Regions from separate parts of the Pseudoalteromonas aquimarina genome, predicted to be linked through region 1. Evidence: predicted binding sites of a transcription regulator. Region 1 holds the regulator's gene; each other region holds the start of a gene.

What was found. Region 1 encodes FNR, which switches genes on or off when oxygen is low (the NO sensors DNR and NnrR bind a similar motif). Its sites were predicted from a motif close to TTGATCTAGATCAA; they were not measured.
Region 2: AAEU29_RS12515 (GbsR/MarR family transcriptional regulator) is a predicted target of FNR. The motif match lies at 1,464-1,477, and genes of this name have one in related genera.
Region 3: AAEU29_RS18610 (FeoA family protein) is a predicted target of FNR. The motif match lies at 3,541-3,554, and genes of this name have one in related genera.
Region 4: AAEU29_RS05630 (OmpW/AlkL family protein) is a predicted target of FNR. The motif match lies at 1,680-1,693, and genes of this name have one in related genera.

Annotation. Positions count from the first base shown of each region.
Region 1 is NZ_JBMMUG010000001.1:721,655-729,972, reverse strand. It holds gene AAEU29_RS03330 (6-phosphofructokinase) at 1-830, opposite strand, end outside; gene ttcA (tRNA 2-thiocytidine(32) synthetase TtcA) at 969-1,871, opposite strand; gene uspE (universal stress protein UspE) at 1,930-2,859, opposite strand; gene fnr (fumarate/nitrate reduction transcriptional regulator Fnr) at 2,940-3,671, opposite strand; gene AAEU29_RS03310 (sulfite exporter TauE/SafE family protein) at 3,719-4,381, opposite strand; gene ccoS (cbb3-type cytochrome oxidase assembly protein CcoS) at 4,371-4,541, opposite strand; gene AAEU29_RS03300 (heavy metal translocating P-type ATPase) at 4,555-6,927, opposite strand; gene AAEU29_RS03295 (FixH family protein) at 6,931-7,422, opposite strand; gene ccoP (cytochrome-c oxidase, cbb3-type subunit III) at 7,582-8,318, opposite strand, start outside.
Region 2 is NZ_JBMMUG010000004.1:399,536-407,853, forward strand. It holds gene AAEU29_RS12510 (cytochrome ubiquinol oxidase subunit I) at 1-751, opposite strand, end outside; gene AAEU29_RS12515 (GbsR/MarR family transcriptional regulator) at 859-1,413, opposite strand; gene AAEU29_RS12520 (substrate-binding domain-containing protein) at 1,869-2,873, shown strand; gene AAEU29_RS12525 (LysE family translocator) at 2,900-3,487, opposite strand; gene AAEU29_RS12530 (Lrp/AsnC family transcriptional regulator) at 3,590-4,027, shown strand; gene AAEU29_RS12535 (hypothetical protein) at 4,406-5,263, shown strand; gene AAEU29_RS12540 (DUF4785 domain-containing protein) at 5,276-6,412, shown strand; gene AAEU29_RS12545 (methyl-accepting chemotaxis protein) at 6,521-8,318, shown strand, end outside.
Region 3 is NZ_JBMMUG010000008.1:110,576-118,893, forward strand. It holds gene purL (phosphoribosylformylglycinamidine synthase) at 1-3,455, shown strand, start outside; gene AAEU29_RS18610 (FeoA family protein) at 3,663-3,887, shown strand; gene feoB (ferrous iron transporter B) at 3,903-5,708, shown strand; gene AAEU29_RS18620 (S8 family serine peptidase) at 5,762-6,898, opposite strand; gene AAEU29_RS18625 (NAD-dependent succinate-semialdehyde dehydrogenase) at 7,038-8,318, opposite strand, start outside.
Region 4 is NZ_JBMMUG010000002.1:155,781-164,098, reverse strand. It holds gene AAEU29_RS05635 (peroxiredoxin C) at 270-875, shown strand; gene AAEU29_RS05630 (OmpW/AlkL family protein) at 967-1,614, opposite strand; gene AAEU29_RS05625 (2-hydroxyacid dehydrogenase) at 1,770-2,687, shown strand; gene AAEU29_RS05620 (hypothetical protein) at 2,810-2,944, shown strand; gene smrA (DNA endonuclease SmrA) at 2,959-3,534, opposite strand; gene AAEU29_RS05610 (hypothetical protein) at 3,584-3,823, opposite strand; gene AAEU29_RS05605 (hypothetical protein) at 3,917-4,372, opposite strand; gene AAEU29_RS05600 (response regulator) at 4,472-4,852, shown strand; gene rpsT (30S ribosomal protein S20) at 4,926-5,186, opposite strand; gene murJ (murein biosynthesis integral membrane protein MurJ) at 5,475-7,037, shown strand; gene ribF (bifunctional riboflavin kinase/FAD synthetase) at 7,111-8,037, shown strand; gene ileS (isoleucine--tRNA ligase) at 8,063-8,318, shown strand, end outside.

The DNA of each region.
Region 1 (8,318 bases):
CCTAGTTGTGTTGCAAGTACACGATCTGATGCAACAGGGCTACCACCACGCTGAATATAACCTAAAATGGCAGCTTTACTATCAACGCCTGTATAGCGCTCAATTTTTTTACTTAATTCGTGAGCGCTAAAACTTAACGAATTTTCTGCCATAACAATAATATAACTATCTGTGCGGTGATTTTTAATGGCTTTGTTGATATTAACGAGTAAATGATCAATAAACTGCACTTCATCTTCTATTATTTCTTTACACACAATGTGTTCAGCCCCTGAGCCGATTGCGGATTCAACAGCGAGAAAACCGCAATTTCGTCCCATCACTTCAACGATAAAAATGCGCTCAAAGGCATTTGCGGTATCACGAATTTTATCTATGCTGTCGAGTGCGGTTTCAACTGCAGTCCAAAATCCAATGGTTTGATCGGTACCATTGATATCGTTATCAATAGTGCCGGGAATACCAATAATGTTGCCTTGCCATATGGCACTAATCGCTTGGCATCCTTTAAAGCTACCATCACCGCCAATTACGATTAATGCATCGATATTATTGGCGTTTAGTGTATCTACCACTTGTTTTGGGCCGCTTGGATTTAACATTTCTTTACAGCGAGCTGATTTTAAAATGGTGCCACCTTTACGAATAATATCGTCAACACGATGGCAATTTAATTCGATAGAATGATTGTCAATTAGGCCGTTATAACCACCGATAAAACCGAGTACTTGGTACTGATACTTTTCTGCTTGCAGGGTGACGGCTCGGATAGCGGCATTCATTCCTGGTGCATCGCCGCCAGAGGTGATGAGAGCAATTTTTTTATTCATATGAAGTTACTAAGTGGCTGCGCATAATGCTCAATACTAGTAAAAAATCTTCTTAAATTAAATAGTTGATAACTTTATTTCGAGCAATAAAAAAGGAAGCCAACGCTTCCTTTTATAAATTGATAACTACCAAACAATTTAAAGTTGGATAATGTTGACGTCTTGCTCTTCTATTTCAAGGCCAACTGGTACCGCAGGTACATCTGGCTTATCGAGGGCAATATCACCTTCAGTTATTTGCGAATCTTTGTTCAGCTCAACAAAGTTGAAAATAGAAGGATCAGCCAAGTGTGACGGCACCACGTTTTGCATTGCAGTAAAAATAGTTTCTACGCGACCTGGTTGCGTTTTATCCCACTCATTAAGCATTGCTTTAATATGTTTACGTTGTAAGTTCTCTTGTGAGCCACATAAATTGCAAGGAATAATTGGAAACTCTCTAGCTTCTGCGTATTTTACAATGTCTTTTTCTTTACAGTAGGCAAGTGGCCGTATCACCATATGTTGGCCATCATCACTTAATAACTTAGCAGGCATGCCTTTTAATTTACCACCGTAAAACATGTTTAAAAACATAGTTTCAATCATATCGTCACGGTGATGGCCTAGTGCGATTTTAGTTGCGCCCATCTCTTTCGCTGTACGGTATAAAATACCACGGCGTAAACGTGAGCACAGTGAACAAGTAGTTTTACCTTCAGGAATAATATCTTTAACAATACTGTAGGTATCTTCTTCTACAATTTTGTATTCAATACCCAATGAATCAAGATATTCAGGCAGAATATGCTCTGGGAAACCAGGCTGTTTTTGATCTAGGTTAATCGCAAAAAGCTCAAAGTTAACAGGCGCTGAGCGTTGTAGGTTTTGCAAAATATCAAGCAGTGTGTAGCTGTCCTTACCGCCTGATAAGCACACCATTATACGGTCGCCTTCTTCAATCATATTGAAGTCTGCAATCGCTTGGCCGGTAAAACGACGAAGTCGTTTCTGTAACTTATTAAGGTTATATTTCGCTTTAGCTTCTGCTGAATGCGACATACAAATACGCCCCTAGAACAAATAAAGGGGCGTATTATAGGTGAAAATATTAACGAGGTTAAGACTTATCTAATGGACTTTTATAACCTTGTGGTTTAAGTGCCAATACATCACAGTTTAAGCTATCAATCACGTGCTCAGCAGTATTGCCGATAAGCGCAGCGCTAATACCAGTACGTCCAACAGTACCCATTACAACGAGCTCTGCATCTAACTGATTTGCCACTTGCGGCAATACATCTTCAGGAAGACCTTCATTAATGTAACAGTGATTTGGATTTATCTGATATTGCTCGGCTAATTTATGAGTAGCAGCAATATGATGTGCTTTAACTGATTCTGTATATTGCCCAGCATCAAATTCTGGGATTTCAATTGCAATATTTACAGGAGTTCCAGGGTAGGCATTAACAACATTGAGATTGCCATCAATTAAATCTGCAAGATAAGCCGCTTCTTTTAAAATGGTGTGATTAAGTGCTTGATGTGTTTCTTCTTCACTTGAGGCGTTTACTGCTGCTAGGATTTGGCCGCCTGCAGGCCAGTCATGCTCTTTTACAAGTAAGAGTGAAACAGGGCATTTACGGATCAAATGCCAATCAGTGGGTGTAAAAATAACGGACTTTAAAGTGTCGTGTTGATGGGTGCCTTTTACAACAATATCGTATTCTTGCTCTAGCACGGTTTCAATTATCGATTCAAAAGGGCGGTTATGCCAAACCACCTGACAATCAACGTTTAAGTCGCCAGCCTGTTGTTCAATAAGTGAATTTATCCATTCTTTTCTATCATTTATCACAGCATCACGCATTGCATCACGTTCTTCGCGACTAAGCATGGTGGTCATTTCATAGGAAAAATCGTAAATAGATAAGAAAGCAGTAATTTGTGCGCCGGACTTCCTTGCCAACTCAAATGATCGGTTTAACGCAATTTGTTTTTCTTTACTTGGGTCAATTACCGCAAGTATTTTTTTGATGGTATTCATAAAAACCTCCCAAAGTATAAATCCAGTGTAATGGATCTAAACTAATTTGAAAGGTTTCTAATAGAATATTTTGTTTTAGATCAAGACTTAATAGAAGCGACTTTGAATAATTCGTCAGCATTAAGAATGGTAATAAACTTACCTTCAACCTTGATGATTTCCGCTTTTTGGAAACGACTTAATAAACGGCTGATGGTTTCAACAGTTAAACCAAGATAATTACCTATCTCACCACGGGTCATTGTTAAGCGGAATTCTTTTTTACTAAAGCCGCGCTCACCAAAGCGTGTAGAGAGGTTTGCTAAAAATGCAGCTAAACGTTCTTCAGCGGTTTTTTTGTTAAGCATCAATAGCATTTCTTGGTCGTAATTGATTTCATTACTCATCATACGCATGACCTGATGGCGTAATTTAGGTAATTTGCCAGATAAATCATCAAGGGTGGTAAATGGAATTTCACATACCATGGCAGTTTCCATTGCCTGAGCATAGCTTCTGTGGCTCATGGTGCTAATACCATCAAAGCCAACAATATCACCGGCTAAATGGAAACCTGTGATTTGTTCTTCACCGCTTTCAGTTAATGTGTAAGATTTAAATGAACCTGAACGCACAGCGTAAATTGAGCGAAGCGGTTGACCTGCTTCAAACAAGAAATCACCTTTGTGTAGCGGCTTTTTACGCTCGATGATGTCATCTAATTTACCCATTTCTTCACTGTTTAACGAAACAGGGATACACAGTTGACTAATACTACAATCCTGACACTTAATAGCGCAGTTTTTTGACACTGATTTTTTGCTCAATTCCATGACACACCTAGAGAAAACGTAATACCAGAATAATGTATAATAAAACCTTATAATAACGCAATTATCAAAAGGTATAAACCGTAGAAAATGAAGATGTTACCAAACATCATTCGTACGAAATTATGGTTAAGTATTTGTTTAAATTTATCTGCTGCAAAAGCAAGTCCAACCATCGCTGGTAAAGTACCAAGTGCAAACAACAACATAAAGGTTGCACCATAAATAGCCGATTGTGTTGATATGGAGAATAATAGGGCTGAATAGACTAAACCACAGGGTAACCAGCCCCAAAGCATACCGTAAGCAAGTGCTTTGTGATTGGTATTAACCGGTAATAAACGCTTATTAAATTTAACTAGATGTTGCCATATCGCATATTTTCCCACTTTTTCTATCCAGTTAAGAGAAAATGTTAAGCGCATAATGTAAAGACCAACCAAGATCATAAACACGCCACTTAATATGGATAAAACAAATGAAAATGTGGTTGAACGAGATGCAAACTGTTGACTGATGCCAGCTGCAAGGGCACCTGCAAGGCAATAACTTAAAATGCGACCAAGATTGTAGAGTAGGGTGTAGCGTTTAACTAAGGCTTTATCTTTTACTGCAAGCGTAAGAGACGACGCAACACCACCGCACATTGCTAAACAGTGCCCACTGCCTAGCAATCCCATAATAAGTGCGGATAACAGCTGACTAGTTGTCATTACTTTTTTTGTGTTGTTCTTTATCGTCTTCGAACAAAATGCTGTGGGCTTGTTTGTCGAGATTATTAAATTGGTCACTGCGCACAGCCCAAAAGAAAATGCCGATTGCCACAATAACCAATAATATTGCAATTGGTATTAATACATAAATGATGCTCACAACTAAGTGCCCCTTACTTAAGTAATCGTAATGAGTTACCAATTACGATAAGTGAACTTGCGGACATACCAATTACTGCAACCCAAGGTGGAACTAATCCCATCGCAGCTAATGGTAGAATAGAGCCATTGTAACACAGCGAAATTGTCAAATTTTGCTTAATTACGCGGCGTGTTAGTTTAGCTGTTTCAAAAAGTCGGCTGATGCCATTGATCTCACTGTTGAGTAGAACAACGTCTGCCGTATTTTTGGAAATATCTGCACCAGATGCCATTGCGATGGAGAGGTGCGCACTATTAAATACAGGACTGTCGTTAACGCCATCGCCTACCATTGCAACAATTTTGCCTTTGCTTGCAAGCTGCTCTACAACGTTTTGTTTATCTGATGGGCTACAGCCGGTTTGGATATTATTTATACCCAAACTATGAACCAACTCTTTTCCAGCAGTCGATGGATCGCCCGTTAATACCTGTAATTCAAGATCACTTTGTTTAAGCTCAGTTAAAGTAGATTGAGCATGATCGCGGATTTTGTCTTGTAGCTTGAAGCCAGCAATTACTTGGTTATTGATGTATAAGAATACGTCAAAACCCTCTTCATCAAACTGACAAAACCAATTAGCCTTACCAATTGCAACGGCTTGTTGGTTATAAATGGCTGAAATGCCTTTACCTGTTTCAATAACCACATCACTTAGCTCAACTGGTGCTACATTGAGCTCCATAAACGCCTTGCTGATTGGGTGCTCAGAATAATTTTCAAGCGTCTTTGCAATTGCATAGACTTTATCGAGAGAATAATCAGCATTAAACAATTTTGTATTTAGTAATGTGAATTTGCCTTCGGTTAAGGTACCTGTTTTATCAAAAGCAATATCTGTGACTTTGGTCAGGGTTTCTAATACATGCGCTTGTTTTATTAACACCCCTTGTTGGGTTAATTTTGCCACTGCACAGGTGAGCGCTGTAGGAATTGCCAAACTGAGCGCACAAGGGCAGGTAGCGACCAAAACAGCGATAGTCACCCAAAATGCATGTTCAGGTTCAATGTGATACCACGAAAAAGCAGTAATTGATGCAAATACAAGTAAACATGCCACAAACCACTGAGCGACTTTGTCGGTAATTTCAGCGATTTTAGGACGAGAAGTAAGCGCTTGATGTTGTAAACGAACAATTTGGTTAATTAAGGTGTCTTGTCCAATTTGATTAACACAAATAGTAATCACACCATCGTGATTTACTGTGCCAGCGTAAACTTGATCTCCTTTAGATTTACCCACTGCAGCATGCTCACCGGTCATCATTGCTTCGTCAACAGAGGTCTTACCATCAATTAAAATACCATCAGCTGGAATCGTCTCACCGGCTTTGATCATCACCTTGTCATTTAATTGAAGGCGTTTTGCTGCAATGATTTCTTCTTCATTATTGTTAATTAAGCGAGCAGTAAGCGGTAACAATTTTTGTAAATTAGCAGTAAATTCAGACGCTTTTAAACGGGCGCGGAATTCAAGGTATTTACCTAACAATAATAAGAAGGTAAACATACAGATGGATTCAAAATACACTTCACCTGTTTCAAAAATAGTGGCCCAACTGCTTGCGGCGTAAGCACCAAAAATGGCAAGTGATACGGGTAAATCCATATTGAGTTGTTTGGCTTTTAAACCACGCACTGCCGAGGTTAAAAACGGTAGCGCTGAATAAAGAATTACAGGCGTGGCTAAAATAAAGCTGATCCAACGGAAATACTGTTCAAAGTCCTCATCCATGCCAGAAAACATGCCAAAATACATAGCAAAGGCGAACATCATCACCTGCATTGTCATCAGGCCAGCGACCCCTAAACGTCTGACATAAGATTTAGCGGTTTGCTTTTTTTGTTGTTCTTCGTGATCTTGTTGGAAAGGGTAAGCACGATAGCCAATTCGTGCTAAGGATTCGATAATGGTACTCAGTTTTAGTTTTGACTGATCCCATTTAATCATGGCGCGATAAGTAGATGTATTCACATCAACGCGCACCACATGGCCTAAATTGAGTAACTGTTTTTCAATAAGCCATGCACAAGCAGCACAACTAATGCCTTCAACACTTAATAGAATTTCAGCAATATCACCTTGCTTTACTAAAAACTCTGATTGAATGTCTTCGTCATCATAACTTTGGAACATTTTAATTTGTTCCGGTACCAGCTCTTGAACTTTGCCGGCACTCTCTGTGCGGTACTTATAGTAATCCGACATGCCTTGCTGGATAATAGCTTCAGCAACAGCTTGACAACCCAAACAGCACATCGGTTTAGCTTCATTTTCAAATTCTATGCTTAGTGAGATACCGCTTGGAATAGGCTCCAAGCAGTGAAAACAGTTTTTGGCCATGGCTTACTTATATTCTGGTTTAATTATAAACGCGCTTTCGTAAGGTAGTGTGATATTTTCTTTTAGCTTCCATTCACCAGTGATTGGTTCAATAAACACGGTATAACGGCCTTCTTCTAATAACTCAGTTACACCGGAGTAATCGCCATTTGCATTTGGAGAAAGCATCACCTCAACATCTTTATCTTTAAGCGTTGTGTGATAAAAAGATGTTTTTAGGGCAGGGGGATTTAGAGAATCACCTTTGGTAAAACTCACTTTGACTAATCCATCGTGAATTTCTAAATCAGCATGTAAATAAAGTGCTTTTGAACGATTGAATTTAGATAGCTCAAGGTTGATTGCTTTACCTTTTTTATAATAGTCATCAACAACCATTGAAGGTCCTTTATCTGACATGTAAATAAGTAAAGTGATACAAGCAACGATGGTGCCTGCTGGAATAACAATAATAAACCAAGGCCAAAATTGTTTATACCAAGGAGTTGTAGACATAGTGATTAATACTTAAAAACAAATGTGGCGTTATTCTACTTGATGTGCTGTGAAAAGGGTAAAAAAAAGCTCCCAAATGGGAGCTTTTTTGATCTAGATTCGTACTCTTAACGTGTTTATAAAATTTGATTAAATAACTCGTTAAGATTCACTAATCAATTACTTATCTTGAGATAAGCTGTATACGTATGCTGTTAGGATATGTACTTTATCTTCACCAAGGATGTCTTTCCATGCTGGCATTACACCGGCACGACCGTTAGTGATAGTTTCTTTAACTGCACGTTGTGAACCACCGTATAACCAAACATTATCTGTTAGGTTAGGAGCACCAAATGCGTAGTTACCTTTACCGTCCATACCGTGACACGCTGCACACATTGCAAACTTAGCTTGACCAGCTGCGGCATCTTTTTGGTTTACAGTACGGCCTGATAGGCTAAGTACATAAGCTGTTACTTCGTTAACGCCATCTTCACCTAGCGCGTCAATCCAAGCTGGCATTGCTGCTACACGGCCGTGTAGTAGTGTTTGCTTGATTGCTTCAGGTGAACCACCGTATAACCAGTCATTGTCAGTCAGATTAGGGAAGCCTTGGCCACCACGTGCATCTGAACCGTGACACTGAGCACAGTTTTGCGAGAATAAACGCTGACCGATTTCTAACGCTTCTTCATTAGCAGCAAGGTCTTTAATATCTTGCTGTGCGAATTGTTGGAAAACAGGACCAAAACGCTCATCCGCATTACGGATTTCTTGGTCAAGTTGAACACGTTTACCTGCAGCTTCGCTATCAATTACAGCTTGTTTTGATTCTGCAATTGACTTGATGCCTTGGTTTGAACTTGTCCACTTAGAGATACCTTCAAAGTTACCCATACCAGGGTAAAGAATTA
Region 2 (8,318 bases), on a different contig from region 1:
TTTTTTGCGGCTGATACTTGAGCGTATTTAAACCATGCAAATCACCTACAAATGCTTGAAGCGGAGAAAGCACTGCTGCAACAATTAATGCGACTTTTAGTGTTAGTTTTGGGGCTTGTTTGTCATCACCTTTTAATAATCGATAACAACTAATACCAATAATTAAAAAACTTGCAGTTAAGCCTGATGCAAGCAGCATATGAGCTAAACGGTATGGAAAACTCGGGTTAAAAATTATCGCAAACCAATCTGTTGGATAAGCAACCCCATCTCGCATCTCAAAGCCTGTAGGTGTTTGCATCCATGAATTTAGGCTTAAAATCCAAAAAGCTGATAGCGTAGTACCAAGAGCAACAATAAAGCATGCAAGGGTATGGACTTTCGGTGGCACGCGTTTAATACCAAACAGCATAATGCCTAAAAATGTTGCTTCTAAGAAAAATGCAGTGAGCACTTCATAACCGAGAAGAGGGCCTGCAATATTACCGACCTTTTCCATAAAACCTGGCCAATTTGTGCCAAATTGAAAAGACATCGTAATCCCACTAACCACTCCTAAAGCAAAGGATAAAGCGAAAATTTTCACCCAAAAACGATATGCACGCATCCAAACAGGATTACCTGTCATATCAAATCTGACTTTAAAAAATACTAAAAACCAACATAAAGCGATGGTAATAGTGGGAAATAAAATATGAAAACTAATGTTGGCCGCAAACTGTATGCGTGAAAGCATTAATGTATCCAACATAAACAACCCCCAAAAATGAGGCTATCAATACTTATTCCTTTAAAAAATGTATTGAATAGCACGACGACAAAAAACACCTTATTTGGTGCACAAAAAAAGCGGTATGGTTATTTACCATTACCGCTTTTTAAAACCTTATCTTTAAATTCGAGTACTTTAACCACACCAGAGCCAAGCTTCATTAATGTGGTTAACTTCTCAGGGCTCATACTTTGTAACTCACTTGCCCAGACTGTTATTGTTTCAAGTAAATCATGGATTTCAGCCATTTTATCTTGTGCATATGCTTCTTCGGCATTTGCAGGCTCGTCGATAATAGAAGCGCGCAAGAGAGATAGGGTTGGGTCCATCTCTCTTTTTCTGCGCTCTTCGAAAACTCGATTTGCTAACTCCCAAATATCACCAGCAGGTGCGTAATAGTCTTTTCTATCACCTGGTTTATGAATAACAGATACTAAACGCCATGACTGCAGCTCTTTAATTGCCATACTGACATTACCGCGAGAGATATTAAGTGTCTCTGACAAATCAACGGCACTAAGGGGCTGTTCACTCATGAGTAATAATCCCATGATTTGCCCAATTGTACGGTTAAATCCCCAACGACTGCCCATTTCACCGCAGTGCATTACAAAACTTTCGATTTTTGGTGTTAACAACATTCTAAACTTTCAATAATTTCTGAAACTTTAAAATTATAGTAATTGTATACTTGATGTAGATCAATCTTTTTATTCAGTTAATAGAAATTAAATTGAAGGGCTTTTAGTTTTATTACTGATTTAGGTGAATTCATGATGAATTGAATTGGCTAAAACGGAAGCAAAAATAAGGTGATTAATACAAGTGTCATTAATATGGGTTAAATTTAATTTGGCAGTACAAATGTCTTTATTGAGCTTTTATAAATTAAAACGGTTGTTATGCTTTTGGTGTTCATCGCAATTTTAAGTGTGCATTGATGGATTTAACATTATAAATGACACTGAAAACTTCCTTTTTTAGACTGTAAATTAGACAGTTATAAATATTAATTAAAAAAGGCGTAAAAATATTGTTTAATAATTGGTAATAATACTTCTATACTCCTTATGAAATTTATTGATGTGCAGTATCCATGTGGAATAAAACAAGCTATTTAACCTTTATCACTTCTTTTTTATTTAATGCATTATTACTTTTATTAAGCTCTACAACTTATGCTAATTACACAATTGGTGTGATTGGCAAAACTAAAAATGATAGTTTTTACATTCAGTCGTTTAAAGGGTGTGAAGCTGTAGCCAAAAGCGTACCTGATTTAAGATGCATTTATGATGGTGCTGACGATTTTCAAGATATTCGTGGTCAAGTATTAAAAGTAAATCGTCTGATTGATAATGGCGTTAATGCATTACTCATATCAACCACCGATTCTGAGTTTTTGGTGAATGGTGCATTAAAAAGAGCCTATGATAGAAATATTCCTGTAATTACGTTTGATTCAGACTTACTTCCGCAACATCATGATTATCGCATGGCTTATGTTGGTACAAATAACTTTGATTTTGGCGTTGCGCTAGGTCAATACATCAAAGATCATGTCAAAAATAAAAATACGGTTTGTATGCAATCGGGTCATCCATCCACACCTAACTTAAACGAGCGTATAAAAGGTGTTCGTCATGCGCTAAGTGGGCAGAGTATTCAACCTTTGAAAGGGCAGCAAGGCTGGTATGAACACGAGCTATGCCCACTTTATAGTTTAGGTAAACGCGGTCTGGCATTAAGTCAAATGGTAGGCAAACTTAAATTAGAACCTTCACCAATTTTTGTGGCAGTTGCAGGCTTTGCACAATTTAACCCGCGTTATATTGAACAAATGGCACTTTTTAAAAATAAGATCAAAAAAGATCAAGTTGTTATAGTGTCAGCGGATACAGAAGCGATACAACTAAAAGCACTTGAAAAAGGCCTATCGACGGTAAATATTGGTCAAAAACCGTTTGATATGGGTAAAAAAGGGGCTGAATACCTCTATCAGTTTTTACAAAGCAAAGAAAAACCCAAACAAGAATTTACTTATTTAGGCTTTCATTATTGTGATAAAAACAATGCACAAACGTGTACAGTAAATTACTAATGCACTGATGTATTAATGTGCTGGATTTACAGCATTGGCACTATTGAACACACTAAAAGCGCGGCCATAAGCCAATTAAATAACTTAACTTTTATTGGCGATTCAATAAATCGCTTCATTTGTTTACCTAATACCAACCAGCAGAAAATGGCCGGAAAATTCACAAGTAGAAATACAAGAGTTACAAATAAAACAGCACTTAGGGTTTGTTCGCTTGCGTAGATGGCATTCACACTTATTGCCATTGTCCATGCTTTTGGGTTAACCCATTGAAAAATTACAGCCTGTAAAAAAGTTAATGGTTTTGGGTTTGCACAATCGTGCTTAACAACATGGTTGTTAGCAATTTGATAAGCCAAATAACTTAGGTAGATAATACTTACCCATTTTAATATTTCATAACTTATTGGAAAAAGGTTAAACAGTTTTCCAATACCAATACCGACAAGTAAGACCATCATGGCAAAGCCAAACGTCACACCAAATAGATGATTCAGTGATCGCCTGAGACCAAAATTTAATCCTGAACTAAGCAACATTAAATTATTAGGGCCAGGTGTAATGGAAGAGACGAAGCAAAACGTGACGAGGGCAATGAGTATTTCTGTATTCATAGATTATTCTCCAGTTGATTGAACAAAAGAATAATTTACTTTTAACGCAATTTGGCATCTTATATTGTTATCTATAAATTATTTGAACAATTTTAATTAGCCATGGATAAATATAACGAACAAATATTGTTTGAATTATCTCGCAATAGCAATATTTCAAACATAGAACTCGCTGAGCGGATCGGATTATCACCCTCGGCCTGCCTAAGGCGTGTTCAGGATTTAGAACGCAAAAAGGTGATAACAGGCTACAAAGCAACGATTGATACTGAGCAGTTAGGTATAGGGTTTAAAGCATTTGTGACCGTAGGATTATCAGTGCATACAAAAGCTGCACAAACACAATTTGAGCAAGCAATTACATTATCAAAAGAAGTACTTGAATGTCATAACGTTACCGGTGCTTTTGAATATATTTTGCGAGTAGAAACTGCAGATTTAAAAAGTTATAAGCAATTTCATACCAATGTATTGGGTGATATTGAACAAGTGGCGACAATTACAACGCATGTTGTAATGGCTTCGGTAAAGGATTCTTGAGTAGCGAGCCATAGTGCTAGCAATGTATTTACAGCTCTACAAAGAAAATAAACTGGTTTCTGGTTAGCCTAATACTGTTTCTAGGTAATTGGTTGTTAGTAAGGTTCATTTTGAGAACAGTTTTACTTAGCCACTTAACAAATAATGTAAAAGTCTTTAAATATCTGAATTTTGATTAGTTAATACAATTTAAGGCAATAGCTATATTATTTAGTTATGTAAAGCATTCTGTTTTGACATAAATCTGTAATAACAAAAGTGCCATTCATACCGATTGTTAATAAAGTGTAAAAAAATATTGTAAATGTACCCAAATTGGTTATTTTGTGATCGGAGGTCACTCCTCCGATCACAAAACAATAATTAGGAACTCACAGTATGAAAATAATTAAAATAATAGCTTATGCGGTGATGTTGTACGCAAGCAATAGCTTATTTGCTAATCAAGGACTCGCCTTTATTCATGGCACTGGAAATCAAACGGATGCTTACAATGATTACTGGACAGGCGACTTTGTAAACTCCGTCAAACAAGGCCTTTCTAACACCAATAATGTTACAGTGATAAATTGTGACTTTGATCAGTACATGTGGGATGCGCGTGCATCCGGATGTTTAGCTGAACAATTAACTGCATTTATCGACAGTAAAAATATTACCTCGCTTACCCTTATTACCCATTCAAATGGTGGCAATGTAGTACGCTGGATTTTATCAAACCCTACTTGGGATAGCCGTTTTGTAAAAATCATTAATACTGTTTCCAAAACAATTGCTTTGGCACCTTCGTCAGGCGGCACGCCTTTGGCTGATGCGGTAACTACGGGTAATTCATTTGAAACAACACTTGGCTGGATTTTAGGCTATTCAAGTGATGCGGTTAAACAGCAGCAAGTTGGCTGGATGGCACACTACAATCAAAACTGGTTGAATGGCACACCAAATAGGCCTGCGCTTAGCTCGCAATTTGAAGTAGTGGTTGGTAGTGATGTGGATTCGGCGATTTGGGACGGTGATAGTTATTGTGGTGGTTATCAATATCAAGTTGCTTTGGAAGTAACCCAAAACTGGTTGGATAATTGCTCAGATGGTTTCCTTGAATGCAGTTCACAATCTCTTGCTGGGAGCGTGTGGTTTAAAGACAAAAACCGCACAAGAGGCAGTGAGCCATTAAGTCACCATCAAAGCCGTCGTAAATGTTTCAACCTTGATGGTCTTTTACGTAACCGCATTTAAGGAATAATAATAATGAAAAAACTAACCTTATTAACGCTTTGTTGTGGTTTAGTTACTGCTACAAATGCATACTCAAATGACGTTGTATATCAATTTAAACAAGTACAACCGCGTGTTGAAAAAAATATTACTCAATCAATTACAAGCAATGAGTATTGGATGACTGTATCTGGTAAGCAATTAAGAAATGGAGTCGATTTACCACTTTCTGCACGTAATAGCTTTGTTCGTGTTGCGCCAAAAATTACCCATAAAAAGGATGAGCAACCCTACATCGAGCCACTTGATGTGCGTTCACTCAAGTTAACATCAGTTGATGGGCTACAAAATGAAGAAGGTTTTGCTGAACATGTATTTGCCCAAAAAGAAATGGATGATGCAGGCTTTTCAGATGGCAGTGTTGCGCTAAAGGTGAAATCAAATAGGGCGTTACAAAAGTTTGTGCTTAAAACTGAGCAATATCTTGATGATTCATCGCACTATTTGGTGCATGTAAAAGAAAAAGAAAGTAATGCAATTTTAAATGTGGTTGCTGCAAATGAAATGAAAAACACATCAAACTTGTTTGCGCTGCAGTCACTTAAATTTACTGATCCTAATATTAAAGTAACTCATGTTTCAGCACGTTTGAAAAGCCCAACAAATCAAACGGTTGATGTAAATGTTACAGACGATGGTGCTAAGTTTAGTGAGTCGCTTGATTATGTAGGTGCAATTAGCGGTTTATATGAATTAGAGCTGCAAGTTGATGCTATGCAATCAAATATGCCAATTAAACGCGCAATCAAAGTACCATTTGTAAATACTAAACAAACAGCCAAAACACTGCCCGATTATAACTTTAAAGAGTTGAATAATACGGTAAGCGCATCTGTTCCATTAGTTGTTAATGAGCCGGGTAAATTTAACATCCAAGCGACTTTACAAGGAAGTGATGATGGAAAGCGTTTCCATAATGTCGCAACAGTTGAAATGGCTAAAACATTTTCAAGTGATGGTAATTTTGATATTCCATTTAATGTGAGTAGAGGTTTTAAGGAATACCGACTGACAAATGTGACTTTAAAAGATCATAGTCGTTTACTTGTGTTAGAAACACCTAAGCCACAACATCAATTGAAACCTAGACTACTACCTCAATTAAACTAGTCTAATAAATACGCCAATCATATTGGCGTATTTTTCTTATTTATAAAAAATCACTTTAGAAATATTACGTTATACTCAGTAAAACACATTATTTAAAAGGGCCAAACAATGCTGTTAACGGTAAAGCAAAAAATAACTTTTGGCTTTGCATCAGTTGGGATCTTGCTTGCAGGTGTATGCGTGTTTTTCTACTTTTCGCTAGCAAATATTGAACGCGCCTATTTAAATATTAAAGAAGAAGCTTTGCCCATTCAGCGTAATGCGGATGATATTCAATCTATCATTTTAAATTACACCAAAAATGCCAATGGTATTTATGGCGCTTCTAAGCTCAGCACAATTGAGAAATTGGCTAAGCAAAATGCACAGCTAAAACAAAACCTACTTGCAGTGTTAACAACAAACACAACGAACTACGCCATAAATTTAGAAAATTTAAATCAACAATCCCTTGCGTTAATTGATGCCGCTGAAAAACTCGTTTTAAACAAGAATGCATACATAGCAGCTAAGAAAGAAAACAAAGTACTGCTATCCAAGCAGATAGAGCAAATTAAAAATAGCTCAGATCTACTTTACGATTTAGAAACTATTCCTGGGTTAAATGGGCGGTTATTAGAAGAGGTTATGGGCACAGTAGTGCGTATCGACGATATGCTGTTTAATCTTACGGAACTCACCAATGCGCTTGCTCAAACACTTGAAAGTGATACTCAGGAAAAACACCAAAACGATACACGCTTTTTAATTGCCAACATTAAAGATAATTATAATTTTTTATTGCAACAATTAACGTCGTTAGAGAGTGGTGAGTTTAAACAACAATTTGAACAAAATTTAGCAATATTTAGCGAGAATATAGATAACCCTGGTGAGTTATATTTACAACAAAAAATACAGTCAGATAAGTTTGAACAAATTGAAGCTAGTTACCAAAAAATGGAAGCACTTTCAGAGGCGATTTCAGATTCTATTCACTCAATAAAACAAGAAGCAGGTGACATCGTAAATCGCTACCAACAAATTGCAGATAATAAAATTGATGAAAATAAAGTGTTATTAATTTCCATTGCGATTGTATTTTTGTTAGCTGCCATTGTTATTGCAACACTTACCATCAAAGCAATTATCACACCGCTTGGCTTTATTAATGATTCACTCACTAAAATCGCTAACGGTGATTTCTCATCAAATGCAAAAAAATTGAATGACGATGAGTTTGGTGAACTAAGTGACAAACTTAACCGTGTTATTAGTAACTTAAAAGAGTTAATTAATGATATTTTTGCCCAAGTTGTATTGCTTGAAGAGCGACTTGAAAACTCTTTAAATAGAAGCAACACAGTTTCTGCAAATGCGCAAAAACAAATTGAACGGGCAAAACATACAACGTCTCTAGCCGAAGATGTACATGCTAGTGCCGATTCGGTGAATATTCAAACAAAACAAAGTAGTAACGATATTTTAGACGCAAGTAAACAAAGTGATGCTGTGCTTAACCTTGCGACTCAAAATAGAGAACAAATACAGTTGCTTGCATCTAATTTAAATACTTCAGTAAAACTGATGGATGAGCTTTCAACACAATCAAGTAATATTGGCAGCATTTTAGATACCATTGTTGCAATTGCGGAACAAACTAATTTATTGGCATTAAATGCTGCTATTGAAGCTGCTAGGGCAGGTGAGCAAGGGCGCGGCTTTGCGGTAGTTGCTGACGAAGTTAGGTTGCTAGCATCACGCACGCAAGAGTCGACGAAAGAAATTGCGCAAATGATTAACCGTTTGCAAACGGGGACAAGTGAAGCGCAAAATACAATAAATCAAGGGCAAGAAGTTGCTATTACCTGTACAGAAAGAAGTGCAACATTAACAGCTGCTGTAGACAGTATTGAGCAAAGCCTTT
Region 3 (8,318 bases), on a different contig from region 1:
CAGGACAATTATTCCGCGTTGAAGAGCCGCGTCCAATGTCATCTGTTGACATTCTTGGCGGTGGCCGCGAAGCGCTTGCAGCAGCAAACGTTGAGCAAGGTTTTGCATTAGCAGAAGACGAAATTGATTACCTAGTTGAAAACTTCCAAAAACTAGGTCGTAACCCGAACGACATCGAATTATTCATGTTTGCACAGGCGAACTCTGAGCACTGTCGTCACAAAATTTTTAACGCTGATTGGACAATCGACGGCGTAGAACAGCCTAAGTCGCTGTTCAAAATGATCAAAAATACCTACGAGACGCACCCAGAAAACGTACTATCTGCTTATAAAGATAACGCAGCGGTAATGAAGGGTTCAAAAGCGGGTCGTTTCTTCCCGAACGCAGAAGGTGAGTACAGCTACAATCAAGAAAACATTGAAATCTTGATGAAAGTTGAAACGCACAACCACCCAACAGCGATTGCGCCATTCTCGGGTGCATCAACGGGTTCTGGTGGTGAAATTCGTGACGAAGGCGCAACAGGTCGTGGTTCTAAGCCTAAAGCGGGTCTAGTTGGTTTTACTGTTTCAAACCTACGTATTCCTGGTTTTGAACAGCCGTGGGAAACAAATTACGGTAAGCCTGGTCGTATCGTTGATGCGTTAGACATTATGATCGACGGCCCATTAGGTGGCGCGGCGTTCAACAACGAATTTGGTCGTCCAAACCTACTTGGTTACTTCCGTACTTACGAAGAAAAAGTTAACAGCCATAACGGCGAAGAGGTACGTGGTTACCACAAGCCAATTATGATTGCAGGTGGTCTTGGTAACATCCGTACTGAGCACGTTGAAAAAGGCGAAATCCCAGTTGGCGCTAAGCTAATTGTGCTGGGTGGTCCTGCAATGAATATCGGTCTTGGTGGTGGTGCTGCATCGTCAATGGCATCTGGTCAATCAAACGAAGATTTAGATTTTGCTTCGGTACAGCGTGAAAACCCAGAGATGGAACGTCGTTGTCAGGAAGTTATCGACAAATGTTGGCAGCTTGGTGACGCTAACCCAATCGCGTTTATCCACGATGTGGGTGCGGGTGGTATTTCAAACGCATTCCCTGAGCTTGTAAACGACGGTGGTCGTGGTGGTAAGTTTGAACTACGTAACGTGCCAAACGATGAGCCGGGCATGGCACCACACGAAATCTGGTGTAACGAATCTCAAGAGCGTTATGTTCTTGCTGTTGCAGCAGAAGACTTTGCACGTTTTGAAGAAATCTGTAAGCGCGAGCGCGCACAATATGCGGTAATTGGTGAAGCAACAGAAGAGCTACACTTAACTGTTTCTGATAGCCACTTTGAAAACAACCCAGTTGATCTTCCGTTAGAAGTATTACTTGGTAAAGCACCTAAGATGCACCGTGACGTTGAGTCTAAACAAGCACAAGGTGAAGCATTAGATACATCTGCAATCAATGTTGAAGAAGCAGCTAAGCGCTTACTTCGTCTACCAACGATTGCAGAGAAAACATTCCTTATCACCATTGGTGACCGTACTGTTACAGGTTTAGTGGCACGTGACCAAATGGTTGGCCCTTGGCAGGTACCAGTAGCAAACTGTGCAGTAACAGCTGCAGCGTTTGATACTTATCACGGTGAAGCAATGTCAATGGGTGAGCGCACACCAGCTGCACTTCTAAACTACGGTGCATCAGCACGTTTAGCAGTGGGTGAAGCGCTAACAAACATCGCAGGTGCAAACATTGGTGGTCTTGAAAACATCAAGCTTTCTGCAAACTGGATGGCAGCAGCAGGTCACCCAGGTGAAGATGCAGGTCTTTACGAAGCTGTTAAAGCAGTAGGTGAAGAGTTATGTCCAGCACTTGGTCTTACAATTCCTGTTGGTAAAGACTCAATGTCGATGAAGACTAAGTGGGAAGAAAATGGCGAAAACAAAGAAGTTACAGCGCCGCTTTCACTAATCATCTCAGCATTTGGTCGTGTAGAAGATATCCGTAAAACAGTTACACCTCAGCTTCGCACTGATAAAGGTGATTCAAGCCTGATCTTAGTTGATTTAGGTGCGGGTCAAAACCGTATGGGTGCATCAAGCCTTGCACAGGTTTACAAGCAGCTTGGTGACAAGACGCCTGACGTTGATAGCCCTGAGCTATTAAAAGGTTTCTATGAAGCAATGCAAGCACTTGTTGCTGACGAGAAGCTACTTGCTTACCACGACCGTTCAGACGGTGGTTTATTCACAACCGTAGCTGAAATGGCATTCGCAGGTCGTACAGGTGTAACTGTTAACCTTGATAGCCTAACAGGTTCTGACATCGAAGCGCTTTATAACGAAGAGCTAGGTGCGGTAATTCAGGTTCGCAACTCTGACCTTGCAGCAGTTGAAGCTGTGCTTGCAGATAACGGCCTTGCAGCAATCAGCCACACTATCGGTAGCTTAAACTCAGAAGATAAAGTTATCTTCAACCGTGGTGGCGAAGCTGTACTTGCAAATACACGTACTGAATTACGTACTATTTGGGCTGAAACAACTTATAAGATGCAAGCACTTCGTGATAACCCAGAGTGTGCTAAGCAAGAATTTGATGCGAAATTTGACGAAAAAGACCCAGGTCTTAACGTTAAACTTAGCTTCGACATTAACGAAGATGTTGCAGCGCCTTACATTGCAACGGGTGCTAAGCCTGGTATCGCGATTTTACGTGAGCAAGGTGTTAACTCACACGTTGAAATGGCAGCGGCATTTAACCGTGCAGGCTTTGCAGCAATCGACGTACACATGAGCGACATCTTAGAAGGCCGTTTAACACTTGAGCAATTTAAAGGCTTAGTGGCATGTGGTGGTTTCTCTTACGGTGACGTACTAGGTGCAGGTGAGGGTTGGGCTAAGTCAATTCTATTTAATGATATGGCACGCGATCAGTTCCAAACTTTCTTTGAGCGTCAAGATACGTTTAGCTTAGGTGTGTGTAACGGCTGTCAGATGTTATCAACTCTGAAAGAGCTTATCCCAGGCACTGAGCACTGGCCACGTTTTGTAACTAACAAGTCTGAGCGTTTTGAAGCACGTTTCAGCTTAGTTGAAGTACAAGAAAGCCCGTCAGTATTCTTCCAAGGTATGGCAGGTTCTCGTATGCCTATCGCCGTATCTCACGGTGAAGGCCATGCAGAATTTGCTAACGATGCAGCGGTTAAAACGGCGCTTGAGTCTGGCACTGTGGCTGTGAAGTTTGTTGATAACTACGGTAACCCAACAACGCAATACCCGAACAACCCGAATGGTTCACCAGAAGGTATTACAGGTATTACATCACTTGACGGTCGTGCAACAGTAATGATGCCACATCCAGAGCGTGTATTCCGTGCAGTAGCTAACTCTTGGCACCCAGATGAGTGGAAAGAAGATAGCCCATGGATGCGCATGTTCCGTAACGCTAGAAAGAACATTGGCTAATACTTAGCTGAAAAGAAAAGGTCGCGAAAGCGGCCTTTTTTGTTTCCTGCAATCACTGCAAGTGCGTAATTAAAGCCTTATGCAATTGCGCTTAATCAATAAAGATTAATTTGTTTATATAAAATTTAGATAAATATGCAAACGCAATTGAGCTTTGAGTTGAAAAGGCGCATACTTGCATAACTCTCTCAATTACGAATAAGTATCATGACGATTTGTGATGTACCTGTAAATCAACAAGCCACTATTAAATCTCTATGCCCAAATTTAGAGACAGCAGTAGCAAATCGCTTAGAAGAAATGGGATTCTCAGAGAATGCAATTATCACCTGTATTCGTCGCACGCCATTTAATGGTCCTATTGTTTATCAAGTAGGTGATTGTGTTTACTCGCTAGAACCATCAATTGCACAACGTATTTTAATCGCTTAATTTTTAAGAACACTAATGAAACGAATCTTATTAGTTGGCAAACCCAACTGCGGTAAAAGCCTGCTTTTCAATCAACTTACGGGTTTAAAACAAAAAGTCGCTAATTTTCCTGGGGTAACTGTTGAGCTTAAAAGCGGGCAGTTTAATGAGTTTGAAGTGGTTGATTTTCCAGGTACATATTCACTAAACACCTTATCTAAAGACGAGCAAATCGCGGTAGAAAAGCTAAATGAGGCAATCAATCAAGAAAGCACCGAAGTGATTGTAAATGTGCTTGATGCAACACGTTTAGAACGAAGCCTGGTGTTTGCATTACAAGTGCAGCACTTAGCAAAACAGCACAATAAAAAAGTGATTTTTGCGCTTAATCTAATCGATGAATTACAACGCTTTAATCACACAATAGATACAGAGCAGCTAGCAAAAGATTTAAATGCGCCAGTGTTTGCGCTGTCAGCTAAAACCCTTATTGGTATTTCTGAATTTCAACAAGGGCTAACCGAAATTGCCCGCAGCAGTGAAAATATCGTAAACGACGCCCAATCAGAATCAACCTTAACCAAAGCAAAAGCATTAGCCAAAAAATATGCAATTGCTAGCGATATTGTGTTGAAAAAACAAAATACCATTGATAGCTTCCTGCTTAATAACGTGTTTGGCGCAGTTGCCTTTCTGGCAATTATGTTCTTGCTTTTCCAAAGTATTTTTACATGGGCAGCACCTTTAATGGATGGTGTAGAAATGCTGATAGGCGAAGCCGCTATTATGGTAACTGGGCTGCTACCTAACGGGCTAATCAAAGACTTTACCGCAGATGCTTTATTTGGTGGTGTTGGTTCATTTTTGGTATTTGTGCCACAAATTATGGTGCTTACATTTATTATTGGTTTGCTTGAAGACAGCGGTTACCTTGCTCGTGCCGCATTAATTTGTCATAAGCCACTGAGCTTTTTTGGTCTTTCTGGTCGCAGCTTTATTCCTTATTTATCTGCCCACGCCTGTGCTATCCCGGCAATTATGGCAGCAAGAACCATCGAATCTCCGCGCAAGCGTTTGATCACAATGATGACTATTCCCTTGATGTCGTGTTCGGCAAGGTTACCAGTTTATGCGCTATTAGTGGCGGTATTTATTCCAGCAGAGCACACAGTGCTTGGCATTTTTAACTTACAAGGGATTGCTTTTTTTGCCCTGTATTTGTTCGGCATTGTGATGGCGCTCATTGTCAGTGCATTGCTGAGTAAATCTAAAGTTACCGAGCAATCACAGTCGGAAATGCCATTTATTTTAGAATTGCCAACCTACCGAATGCCTCACTGGAAGCCGCTAATGCATCGTGTTGTGAACAGTGGGATTTATTTTATTAAGCGTGCTGCACCAGTTATTTTTATGGTGTCAGTGGCTCTCTGGGTACTCGGTTATTTTCCGCAAAATGCCGATTTAGAACACTCATTACTTGGTCAGTTCGGTCAGTTTATCGCACCTGTGTTTGAACCGCTCGGTGTTGACTGGCGCTACGGTGTGGCCATTATGATGTCGTTTTTAGCGCGAGAAGTGTTTGTTGGTGCGTTAGGTACGCTGTATGGCATGGAAGGTGCTGATGAAAATATCGCAGGGCTTGCATCACAAATTATGGCAGATGGGCTACCACTAGGTACAGGTATTGGGCTTATGCTGTTTTACGTTGTTGCGCTACAGTGTGTTGCAACAGTTGCAACGATAAAAGCGGAAATGGGTAACTCTAAACTTGCATGGGGATTATTCGTGGTTTATGGGTTACTGGCCTATTGCTTAGCCGTATTAGCGAATCAACTTATATAACCAAAAAAGCCACCGTTTCTGGTGGCTTTGGTGGGAAATTATAAGTTACTTATTTATAGGTGAATGATGCTATCTGCGTTGCCATCAGGATCACCTGATGCGCGGCCATCTGTACCCGGGTTGCCGTTACGCATCATTATTACTGCACATGCCGCAGGCGATGCCATTGAAGTACCAGACATCGTGGTAGTGCCACCGCCCATTTTGGTCGATAAAATGCTGACTCCTGGGGCTGCATAATCAACTGGTGGATTACCATAGTTAGAAAAGCTCGCAAAGCGATCGTTTGAGTCTGTTGCTGAAATCGTATAAACGCGGTTACCAGATGCGCTTGCAGGTGAAACGTTATCGGCATGCTGGCTTTCGTTACCTGCTGCTACTACAAAGAATACACCAGATTGCTGTGCAGCTGCTTCAACGGCATCGTTGAGTTCTTGGTTAAAGCCCCCACCTAAACTCATATTGGCACAATCACCTGCATTTGCATTTGCGCCAACATGGTCAATACCCGCTAACACGCCTGACCAACTGCCAGAGCCACGAGAATTTAATACTTTAACTGGAATAACCGTTGCCCCTGCAGCCACACCAACAACATCAATATTATTATTAATTGCCGCAATGGTGCCTGCTACGTGCGTACCATGGCCATTTTTATCATCCATACCGGCATCACGGCCTGAAGTAAATGCCGTATAGCCTCGGCTAGCATCCACATTAAGATCTGGGTGGTCTAAATCAATACCCGAATCAAGTACCCAAGCGCTGTAACCTGTGCCATCAACAGGCCCGCCAACCCGGCTTACACTCCATGGTGTTGTTTGGCTATCAGAACCACCGCCGCCAGGCTTTCCACCTTTTGGATTTGCATATACTTTGCCATCAGGCGTAAAACGCATTACATCACTGTTACCTGCAAACATCTGCTTTGCTTTATCACAATTCATATTTACAGCCATGCCTTTTATAGAGTTGCTGTAAATGTGTTTTGCTTTCGCATTTGCACTAGCCACCATGCCGCGCGCTTTACCTTCAACATCAAACTTAGAGATTGAATCGTTAAAGCGCACAATACAGGTATTGGCAATTTCCATATCATCGGATGCACCATTACTGGTTGGTTGATTTGCAAGTGCATAGCTAGATGAAAGGGCAAATGAGACAGCGAGCGTGAGAGTTTTTTTATTCATTATGTATCCTGTTTTATTGTTATTAGTTTTGGTTAACTTTTTGTTAACAAAAAAACAGTGTAGTAGAGCGTTTCTGAATTGAAAACAAAAAGCGACTGTAAAAAGTCGCTTTTTATGTATTTTTGTAAACTATTGATTACTAATCAGATAAATTTCCTAGGCACAAATACTTAGTTTCTAAGTAATCTTCAAGGCCATATTTTGATCCCTCGCGGCCGTAACCGGATTGTTTTACGCCACCAAATGGAGCGGCGGCATTTGAGATAATGCCTTCATTAATGCCTACCATACCAAACTTTAATTGTTGCGCTGTACGCATAATTCGGTTGATGTTTTGGCTATAAAAATAAGCGGCGAGACCATACTCGGTGTCGTTGGCTTGTTTAATAACTTCTTGCTCATTTGTGAAAGTAAAGATGGTTGCAACAGGGCCGAAAATCTCGTTTTGTGCAATCTCCATGGTGTTGTTACAGTTGGTTAAAATGGTTGCAGGGTAGCCAGTTTTACTTGCTTCGCCTTGATAGTGAATAGTTGCACCTTGGCTAATGGCGTTATTGACTAACGTTGAGACTTTATCGATTGCAGCTGTATTTATAAGCGGGCCAAGTTGCACATCTTCTAGGCCATTACCTTGTTTTAACTGCTTTAATTTCTCTGTGAAAATTTCTAAAAATGCGTGTTGAATCGATTCAGCAAGATAAATGCGATTAGCACATACGCAGGTTTGCCCGGCATTTCTAAATTTCGCTGCAATTAAGCCTGTAGCAGCAGCATCTAAATCGGCATCATCAAATACAATAAACGGCGCGTTGCCACCAAGCTCCATTGATACGCGTTTTACCGTTGAAGCCGCTTGCTTGGTTAATAATTTACCTACTGCTGTAGAACCCGTAAAACTAAACTTAGCGATATCTGGGTGTGTTGTTAATACTTCGCCAATGGCTTTGGCGTTGGTGCCTACAACCACATTAAAAACGCCATCAGGTAACCCCGCACGATTTGCCAGTTCTGCCATGGCAAGTGCACTTAATGGTGTAAGCTCAGATGGTTTAACAATAAAACAACAGCCTGCTGCAAGTGCCGCAGCTGCTTTGCGAGTGATCATGGCATTTGGGAAATTCCACGGGGTGATGGCTGCAACCACTCCAACCGGTTGCTTTGTGACAATAATTTGCTGTGAATTACTCAGCGCAGGAATGGTATCGCCGTATACACGTTTAGCTTCTTCACTAAACCATTCGATATAGCTAATGCCGTATTTAATTTCACCGCGCGCTTCTGCAAGTGGTTTACCTTGCTCTAAAGTGAGTAATAAGGCTAAATCCTCTAAATTTTCAGTGAGTAAATTTGCCCAGTTTTTTAGGTAATTTGCACGTTCATTTGCGGTGGTGTTTTGCCAATCTAGTTGCGCACTTTTGGC
Region 4 (8,318 bases), on a different contig from region 1:
ACCTACCGTAAGAAAAGCGTCGTGCAAAAACAACAATGATTGATAAACAAGAACGCACGATAGTGTGATTTCTATCATAATCGTTTTTATCGAATGGCCTTATCGTTTTAATTGATTATCTTTAAGTGTACTGATTCGTTACACTTTCTTAAGTTAAAAATAAAAGCCAAGCCCACTTGGTTTTTTTTATTTAGGCATTATATTTATTGCCAGAGATGATGTTAAATCATCACAACTGGATATTTCATTATAAATAATTGGAGAAAATAATGGGCGTATTAGTAGGCCGCAAGGCACCAGACTTTACAGCTGCAGCAGTTTTAGGCAACGGTGAAATCGTAGATAGCTACAACTTACACGAAGCAATCAAAGGTAAAAAAGCAGTTGTTTTCTTTTACCCATTAGACTTTACTTTCGTATGTCCTTCAGAGCTAATCGCTTTTGACAAGCGTTTCGAAGAATTCCAAAAGCGTGGCGTAGAAGTTATCGGTGTTTCTATCGATTCTCAATTCTCACACAACGCATGGCGTAACACGCCAGTTAACGAAGGCGGTATTGGTCCAGTTAAATACGCACTAGTTGCTGACGTTAAGCACGAAATCTGTAAAGCATACGACGTTGAGCACCCAGAAGCTGGCGTTGCTTTCCGTGGTTCTTTCCTAATCGATGAAGAAGGTAACGTACGTCACCAAGTAGTTAACGATTTACCACTAGGTCGTAACATCGACGAAATGCTTCGTATGGTTGACGCACTAGCATTCCACACTGAGCACGGTGAAGTGTGTCCAGCTGGTTGGGAAGAAGGTAAAAAAGGTATGGACGCAAGCCCAGCTGGCGTTGCTGCTTTCCTTTCTGAAAACGAAGGCGACCTATAAGTCTTATTCGTTGAGCTGTTTTAATTAACAGCTTTTAAAAGATATAAAAAAATCCGGCAATTGCCGGATTTTTTTATAGTGTAAATTCTGATTAGAATTTGTATTTAGCACCAAGCATAAATACGAATGGGTCGATTGCTACGTCTGAAGTAACCGCTTTTTGACCGTTAGCCCACACTTCTGCATCAGTGTTGATGTCAATGTATGATGCCATTACGTGAATGCCCCATTTATCATTGATTGAGTAGTTTGCACCTACTTGAGCAGCTAAACCGAATGAATCATCAAGTTTAAGTTCAACATCATCTGTGCCTAGTGCCGCTTTAAGCTCACCATCAACTTCTTCGCTGAAGAAAATTGTATAGTTTGCGCCAAGACCCACGAAAGGACGGAACTGGCTGTCTGCGCTACCAAAGTGGTACTGAGCAAATAGTGACGGTGGTAGGTGTTTTGTTGAACCGATTGCTACGCCATTTAAACCGCCAGAGCCGTTAATGTCATGACTAAAAGGTGTTGCTGCAACTAGCTCTACAACCCAATTGTCGTTTAGCGCATAGTCAAAAGTAATACCTAACTGTGTATTGCTATCTACTGTTACACCTGTGCCATCTAAGCTTAGAGGGCTTGCGCTGCTATCAGGATTAACGTGGATTGCACCTACGTTAACGCTAAGGTTAGCCATTGCTGGAGCTGCTAATAGACCTGAAGTAAGTAGTGCTGTAGTTAGTAATTTTTTCATCGATAATCTCCCGAATCATCTTTTGTTTTGATGTGGCTATTATCGGTAGCTGAAAAAATTAAAAGCTGTTCTAGATCAAGTTTTGATAGTCAAAAGGTATTCAGTCACATTAGAATTTGATTTAGATTAAGTTTTTGGCCAAGTTGAGTTCATTTATGAGTATTTTATTAGTAATTCCCAATCGTAATCTCGATAAACTCATTGCTAAATTCCAAAATTTATTACCAAACACCACAATTGAAGTATGGCCAAATGTAAAAGAACCCCAGGAAGTTGAATACATTGTGGCTTGGCAACCTCCTAAAGGATCGTTAGCGCCCTATACAAATTGTAAAGCAATCGCTTCTTTTGGCGCAGGTGTCGACAGCATATTACAGTATGATGGGCTACCTGACGTACCGATTACCCGCATAGTGGATGAAAATCTTGCAAAAGATATGAGCCGCTATGTTCTTACACATATTTTGGCGTATCAGCACCGTGTAGAAACTTATTTTAAACAGCAAATAAAACGCGAGTGGAAACCGAAAAGAGCGCGTGCTGGTAATAAAGTAACTATTTTAGGAGCAGGGCAGTTAGGTTCAGCTTGTGCGAATTTATTACACCTAAATGGTTTTGATGTTTCTGTATGGTCACGGACGAAAAAGTCATTAGCAAACGTTAATTGTTATGGCAGCGATCAATTAACCGACGCGATACAAAATGCAGACTATATTGTGTGCTTACTACCAGCCACAAAAGAAACAACACACTTTATTAATCATGACTTTTTAGCAAAAGTAAAAGAAGGGGTTGTTTTGATTAATGTTGCACGGGGTAATATCGTTGAAGAGCAAAGTTTGCTAAAGGCATTAAGTATTAATCATGTGGCGCATGCGATTTTAGACGTCTTTAGCGTCGAGCCATTACCAAAATCTCATGCATTTTGGCAGCATGCTTGTGTGACAATTACACCACATTGTTCTGCTTTGAGTAATGTGGATACAGTTACTCAGCAGCTATGTGAAAACTATTTGAGACTAATGCAAAACCAACCTTTGTTGAATGTAGTGAATAAAGACCTAGGTTATTAAAAATACTGGTTGTAAAACCAGCACTTTAATGGGTTGTTAAAATTTGTAAATTGTTTAGAATGATTGTCCAGTACAGATTATGTACTAAAAAACAATAATAAAAATACATTTTTGGGGGAGTTATGCACCGCGCAATGACAAAAGGCATCAAATTAAGCTCAGTCGCTTTATTGGTTGCTTTTTTAGGAGTGAGTGCTTGGTTCACTCAGGCTGATGAAGCCGTAAACCAAACTACAGTAGTAACAAATGCAGAATAAGGCTCAATTGAGCCTTATTTTTTTGCGTGAATTTCTCTATTCGCTAATTTAGCTTGCTCATTTTTACTCAGCAACACATAAACCGCGCTATAGCCACCATGGTGGGTTTGCGCTGTATGAAAACCAAGAACAAACGGAAAGTGAACCAACCAGGCATTAACATAGCTTTTCATTTTGGCTGGTTGCTCGGTATTCTCTTTACCGACGCCGTGTTTTATTAATACCATACGGATGTTTCTGCGGTGGCACAGCGTTAGTTCATTTATTAAGGTATCTTGTGCTTCTTTTATTGATAGACCTTGCAGCTCTATTTTTGCATCAATATCGTATTTGGCTAAACGCAGATTCTTAAATACGCCGGCTTGTAACCCAGGTGACTTAAAGCTGATATAGTCGTCAGGAGCGATAAAAGTAACTTGTGTATTTGTTAGCGCATCATTAAGCAGGCTTATTTGTTTACTACTTTGTTGCTTGAAGAAATTATTCAGCGCGTTTTTTGCATTAGTGCTAGGGGTTGTTATTGCATCTTGCTTTAACGGTGTAACATCAGCCATTTGCTGAAGGAAGAAATCAGAGTCTGAATTAGACATGGCATGGCCCCGAAAATTACGAAATCATGCCGCTATTGTATCTTTATGCTTAGTTCTGTTCTAGCTGATACTGTGTATAAACCTTAAAAAGGTAAAATGCATTAATCAAAATTAGAGTGATATTTGATAAATGTTGTTGTGGATCCGTTGTCATGCTTTGCATAACAAAAAGCGATACCAATGAAATTGCTGCAAACAGCTTGATAACCTTAGTATTACTAATAAAAAAGGCACCAATACATAAAGCGACAATAACAAGGTTTGTTGATAAAAAGATAAAGTTTTCCACTTGGTGCCTCCGATAATTCTAAGTGGCGAGAATTATCGGAGCATTTAGTGTTTTCTTCAAACGAGAAAATCTACAATTTTCAAATAAAAAAAACTAATCCGAAAATAGGTGTGTTAAAACAGAAATAAAACCTTCTCGCTTAACTATTTGATATTTATGACATCCTACGTTTTGGTTAATGTTATCGCATAAGTAGATCTTGCCTTGTTCAATTTCGCCAGCAAGCGTTAAATCAGAATCTAAAATAGTTGCAGGAAGACCTAGAAAACCAGGCCAATAGATACTGGTGCCAACGACATTAAGCTTTTGGTAAGAGATCATCTGTGGCTTTGGAATAATAAGTGCTGCAATTGCAATAAAGGCTAAAGTTAACCAAATGCCTTTTTTTGATTTAGCCTCTTTAGTTGCAACTAACGGCTTTGAAGTCGTTTGTTGATTGGCAACAGCAGGCTGAGGTTGCATACTGCTTTTTGGGGCTGTACGCTGTTTTACTTTTTTCTTGTTTGTTGAGCCGCCCATGAGCGACTGGCGCTTAATTTTAATAGACATATGTATTAATTCGTTTGACAATAGTGTCATTAATTTGTGATCTGAATTATAAGTATATAAGTTTAACATTATAATTCATTAATAAATACGGGACGATTTATGAGTGGTGAGCACGCTATTTTAATAGTAGACGATGTAGGGACAGTGAGAAATTTTCTTCACCAAACATTAATTCACTTTGGTTTAGCAAATATCGATGAAGCTTCGACAGCACAAGCATGCTTAGAAAAAATTAAAAATAAACAGTATGACGTTATATTTTTAGATATTGAATTACCAGATGGTGATGGCAAAGAATTGATTAAAGAAATCAATGCGATATCGCCAGAAGCAAATGTTGTAATGGTATCGGCGCATTCAACAGTTGAAAATGTAAAAGATGCAATTGAACGAGGCGCAAAAGGGTTTGTTGTTAAACCGTTTTCCCCAAAAAAGATTGCGGGCATTTTGAAAAAATTAATGCCTGAACTGGCGATTTAATTTTTTAGCTTGAATTTCAGGCATAAAAAAACCGGTGTTAACCGGTTTTTTTATTTGCAAAATTAAGTACTAATTAAAGTGCTTTAATTTTTGCAGCAAGACGGCTCTTGCTACGAGCTGCTTTGTTCTTGTGAATTAGACCTTTAGTTGCGTAACGGTCTAAAACTGGAACTACTTTTTCGAAAGCTGCTTGCGCGCCTTCTTTGTTACCCGCTTCGATTTCAGCAACTACTTTCTTGAAGAAAGTACGCATCATTGAACGACGGCTTGCGTTGTGCTGACGACGCTTTTCGCTCGTAATAGCACGTTTTTTTGCAGACTTGATGTTAGCCAAGGTTTGCTCCTAACAATCTTAAAATAAGCTTAATTTAAAGGCCGAGGAATATGCCAATATAAAGTGCAAAAGTCAATTACTTTTGTACTTTTGTTTAGCTTAAAAGCTGTACTGGCTTGCCTCAACCGAACAAGTGGCGGGAGTATATCAAATAAGCACTTATTAATACTAGTACTTAACAAGATAAATTATCGCTACAAAGTGAATACCTCGGTGTCATCATTGTAGCAGTTTGTGGCATACTGAGGGACTGAATTTACTTTATGTCTTAAAAATATAGGTGGGACAGTGGCGAAAGGCCTATTTCGATCTGGTATGGTTGTGAGTTTCATGACCTTTTTATCACGTATTTTAGGATTAGTACGTGATGCTGTCACCGCGCATTTACTTGGTGCGGGAGCTGCTGCCGATATCTTCTTGTTTGCTAATAAAATTCCTAATTTCTTACGTCGCTTATTTGCAGAAGGGGCGTTTGCGCAAGCGTTTGTACCCGTATTGACCGAGGTGAAAGAAAAAGACGGTGATAATGGCGTGCGTTTATTTGTAGCACAAGCCGCAGGTACGCTTGGTACGGTTTTATTAATTGTCACTATTTTAGGTGTTATTGGTTCAGGTGTTGTGGCGGCGATTTTTGCGCCAGGTTGGTACAATGAATACCTAGCAGGCGGAAATGAAGGGTTTAAGTATGAACTTTTTAGCCAAATGCTTAAACTGACTTTTCCGTATTTATTTTTTGTCAGTCTAGTTGCACTTTCTGGCGCGGTTCTAAATGTTTATAACCAGTTTTCAGTCGCTGCATTTACGCCTGTGTTATTAAACATTTCTATCATCTTTTGTGCGTATTATTTTCACGATAAATTTGAATTTGGCGCGTTTGCGATGGCGCTTGGTGTGTTTATTGGCGGCGTAGTGCAACTGTTGTTTCAATTGCCATTTTTACGAAATAACAAGGTGCTGGTAAAACCAAAGTTTGCCTGGCGCGATAAAAACGTAAAAAAAGTGCGTACGTTAATGTTGCCCGCGATGTTTGGTGTATCAGTAAGCCAAATTAATTTATTGCTCGATACTGTAATAGCATCGTTTTTAGTTACCGGCTCTGTCGCTTGGCTTTATTACTCTGACCGTTTAATTGAATTTCCACTTGGCTTGTTTGGCATTGGTATCGCAACGGTTATTTTGCCAACCTTGTCTAAATTACATGTAAATGATGACCCGCGACAATTTCAGGCGACTGTGGATTGGGGGGTAAGATTTGTTATGTGGCTTGGTATTCCTGCCTGTTTTGGTTTAATTGCGTTAGCTCCCATCATTATCAATGTGTTATTTGGCCATGGCGAATTTATGGCAAGTGGTAATCATGTAGATAAAGTGGCTATGGGCGTAACAGCGTATGCTACTGGCCTTTTAAGTTTTATGTTAATTAAAGTGCTAGCACCTGCTTTTTACGCAAAACAAAATACTAAAACACCTGCCAAAATTGGTGTTGCGGCAATGGTGTTAAATATGGTGTTTAATTTAATGTTAGCGCCTATTTTTGGTTATTTAGGGTTGGCACTTGCCACATCGCTTTCAGCAACCTGTAACGCAATTTTGCTTTATTATTTTTTACAAAAACAGCAGGTTTACCGCGTATCAAAAGACACTAGTTGGTTTTTTATTAAATGCCTTATTTCAAGTGTTTTGATGTTTGTTGCTGTGTATCAATTACAAGAGTATTTTGTTTGGCAACAGCAAGGATTTACTCAGCAAGTGATACTGTTAAGTGGATTTATTGTATCTGCTGTCGTTGTTTATTTTGTACTCTTGTTATTAATGGGTGTGCGATTCGGACAAATAAAAAATATTAACTGATAATCGAGTAAAAAAAGTCTATAATCGGGCGCTTAAATTTGAATTCACTTTTTTTGAGGTTTCTTAGTACGTAATGGAGTTAATCCGCGGTATACACAATATAAGGCCGAAACACAAAGGCTGTGTATTAACTATTGGTAATTTTGATGGTGTGCATTTAGGGCATCAGGCGGTTATCAAGGGGCTAATCCAAGATGCAAAAGAGTATCAATTACCAAGTACGGTAATGATTTTTGAACCTCAACCTCAAGAATATTTCAGAAAAAGTGATGCGCCAGCGCGATTAACGCGCTTGCGAGATAAATTGGCATTGCTATCTAAGCTTGGTGTGGAACGTGTGATCTGCATTAAGTTTAATGAAGCCTTTGCAAATCAATCTGCAGCAGAATTTGTCGAGCACATTTTAGTTGAAAAACTGGGTGTAACTGCGCTTACCGTAGGTGATGATTTCCGTTTTGGTAAAGGCCGTACGGGTAACTACGAGATGTTGCAAACAAATGGTGCTCAGTATGGTTTTAAAGTCAAAAGTACAGCAAGCTTACGCCAACAAGATTGTCGTGTTAGCAGTACTGCAATTCGCATCGCACTGAGCAATGGCGAAATTGCACTGGCAAATGAAATGCTTAGCAGACCATATAGCGTGATTGGCAAAGTGGCACATGGTTGGAAAAAAGGGCGTGAGCTTGGTTTTCCAACTGCGAATATTCCGCTAAAGCGACAAGTGAGTCCGCTAAGTGGTGTTTACTGTGTTCAAGTCACAGTGGCAAACAAGATTTATTATGGGGTTGCTAATATAGGTATTAAACCTACCTTTAACGGCAAGCGCACCCTTTTAGAAGCGCACCTATTTGATTTTAATCGTGATCTTTATGGTCAGATTATCGAAGTAGCACCTGTGCATAAACTTCGAGATGAAAAAAAGTTTGATAGCTTTTCAGAGTTAACAGCACAAATTGCTTGTGATGTTGAAGCTGCAAAAGCCTATTTTGATTTAATTTAGTAGCCGATACGGAAAGTAGAATTAAATGAGCGACTACAAACATACCTTAAATTTGCCGGAAACTGAGTTTCCAATGCGTGGTAACTTAGCACAACGCGAACCACAAATGCTTAAATCTTGGTACGAGAAAGACTTATATGGTCAAATCCGCACCGCTAAAAAAGGCAAGAAATCATTCATTTTGCACGACGGTCCTCCGTACGCAAATGGCGATATTCACTTAGGTCACTCTGTAAATAAAATTCTTAAAGACATTATTATTAAGTCTAAGACGCTATCTG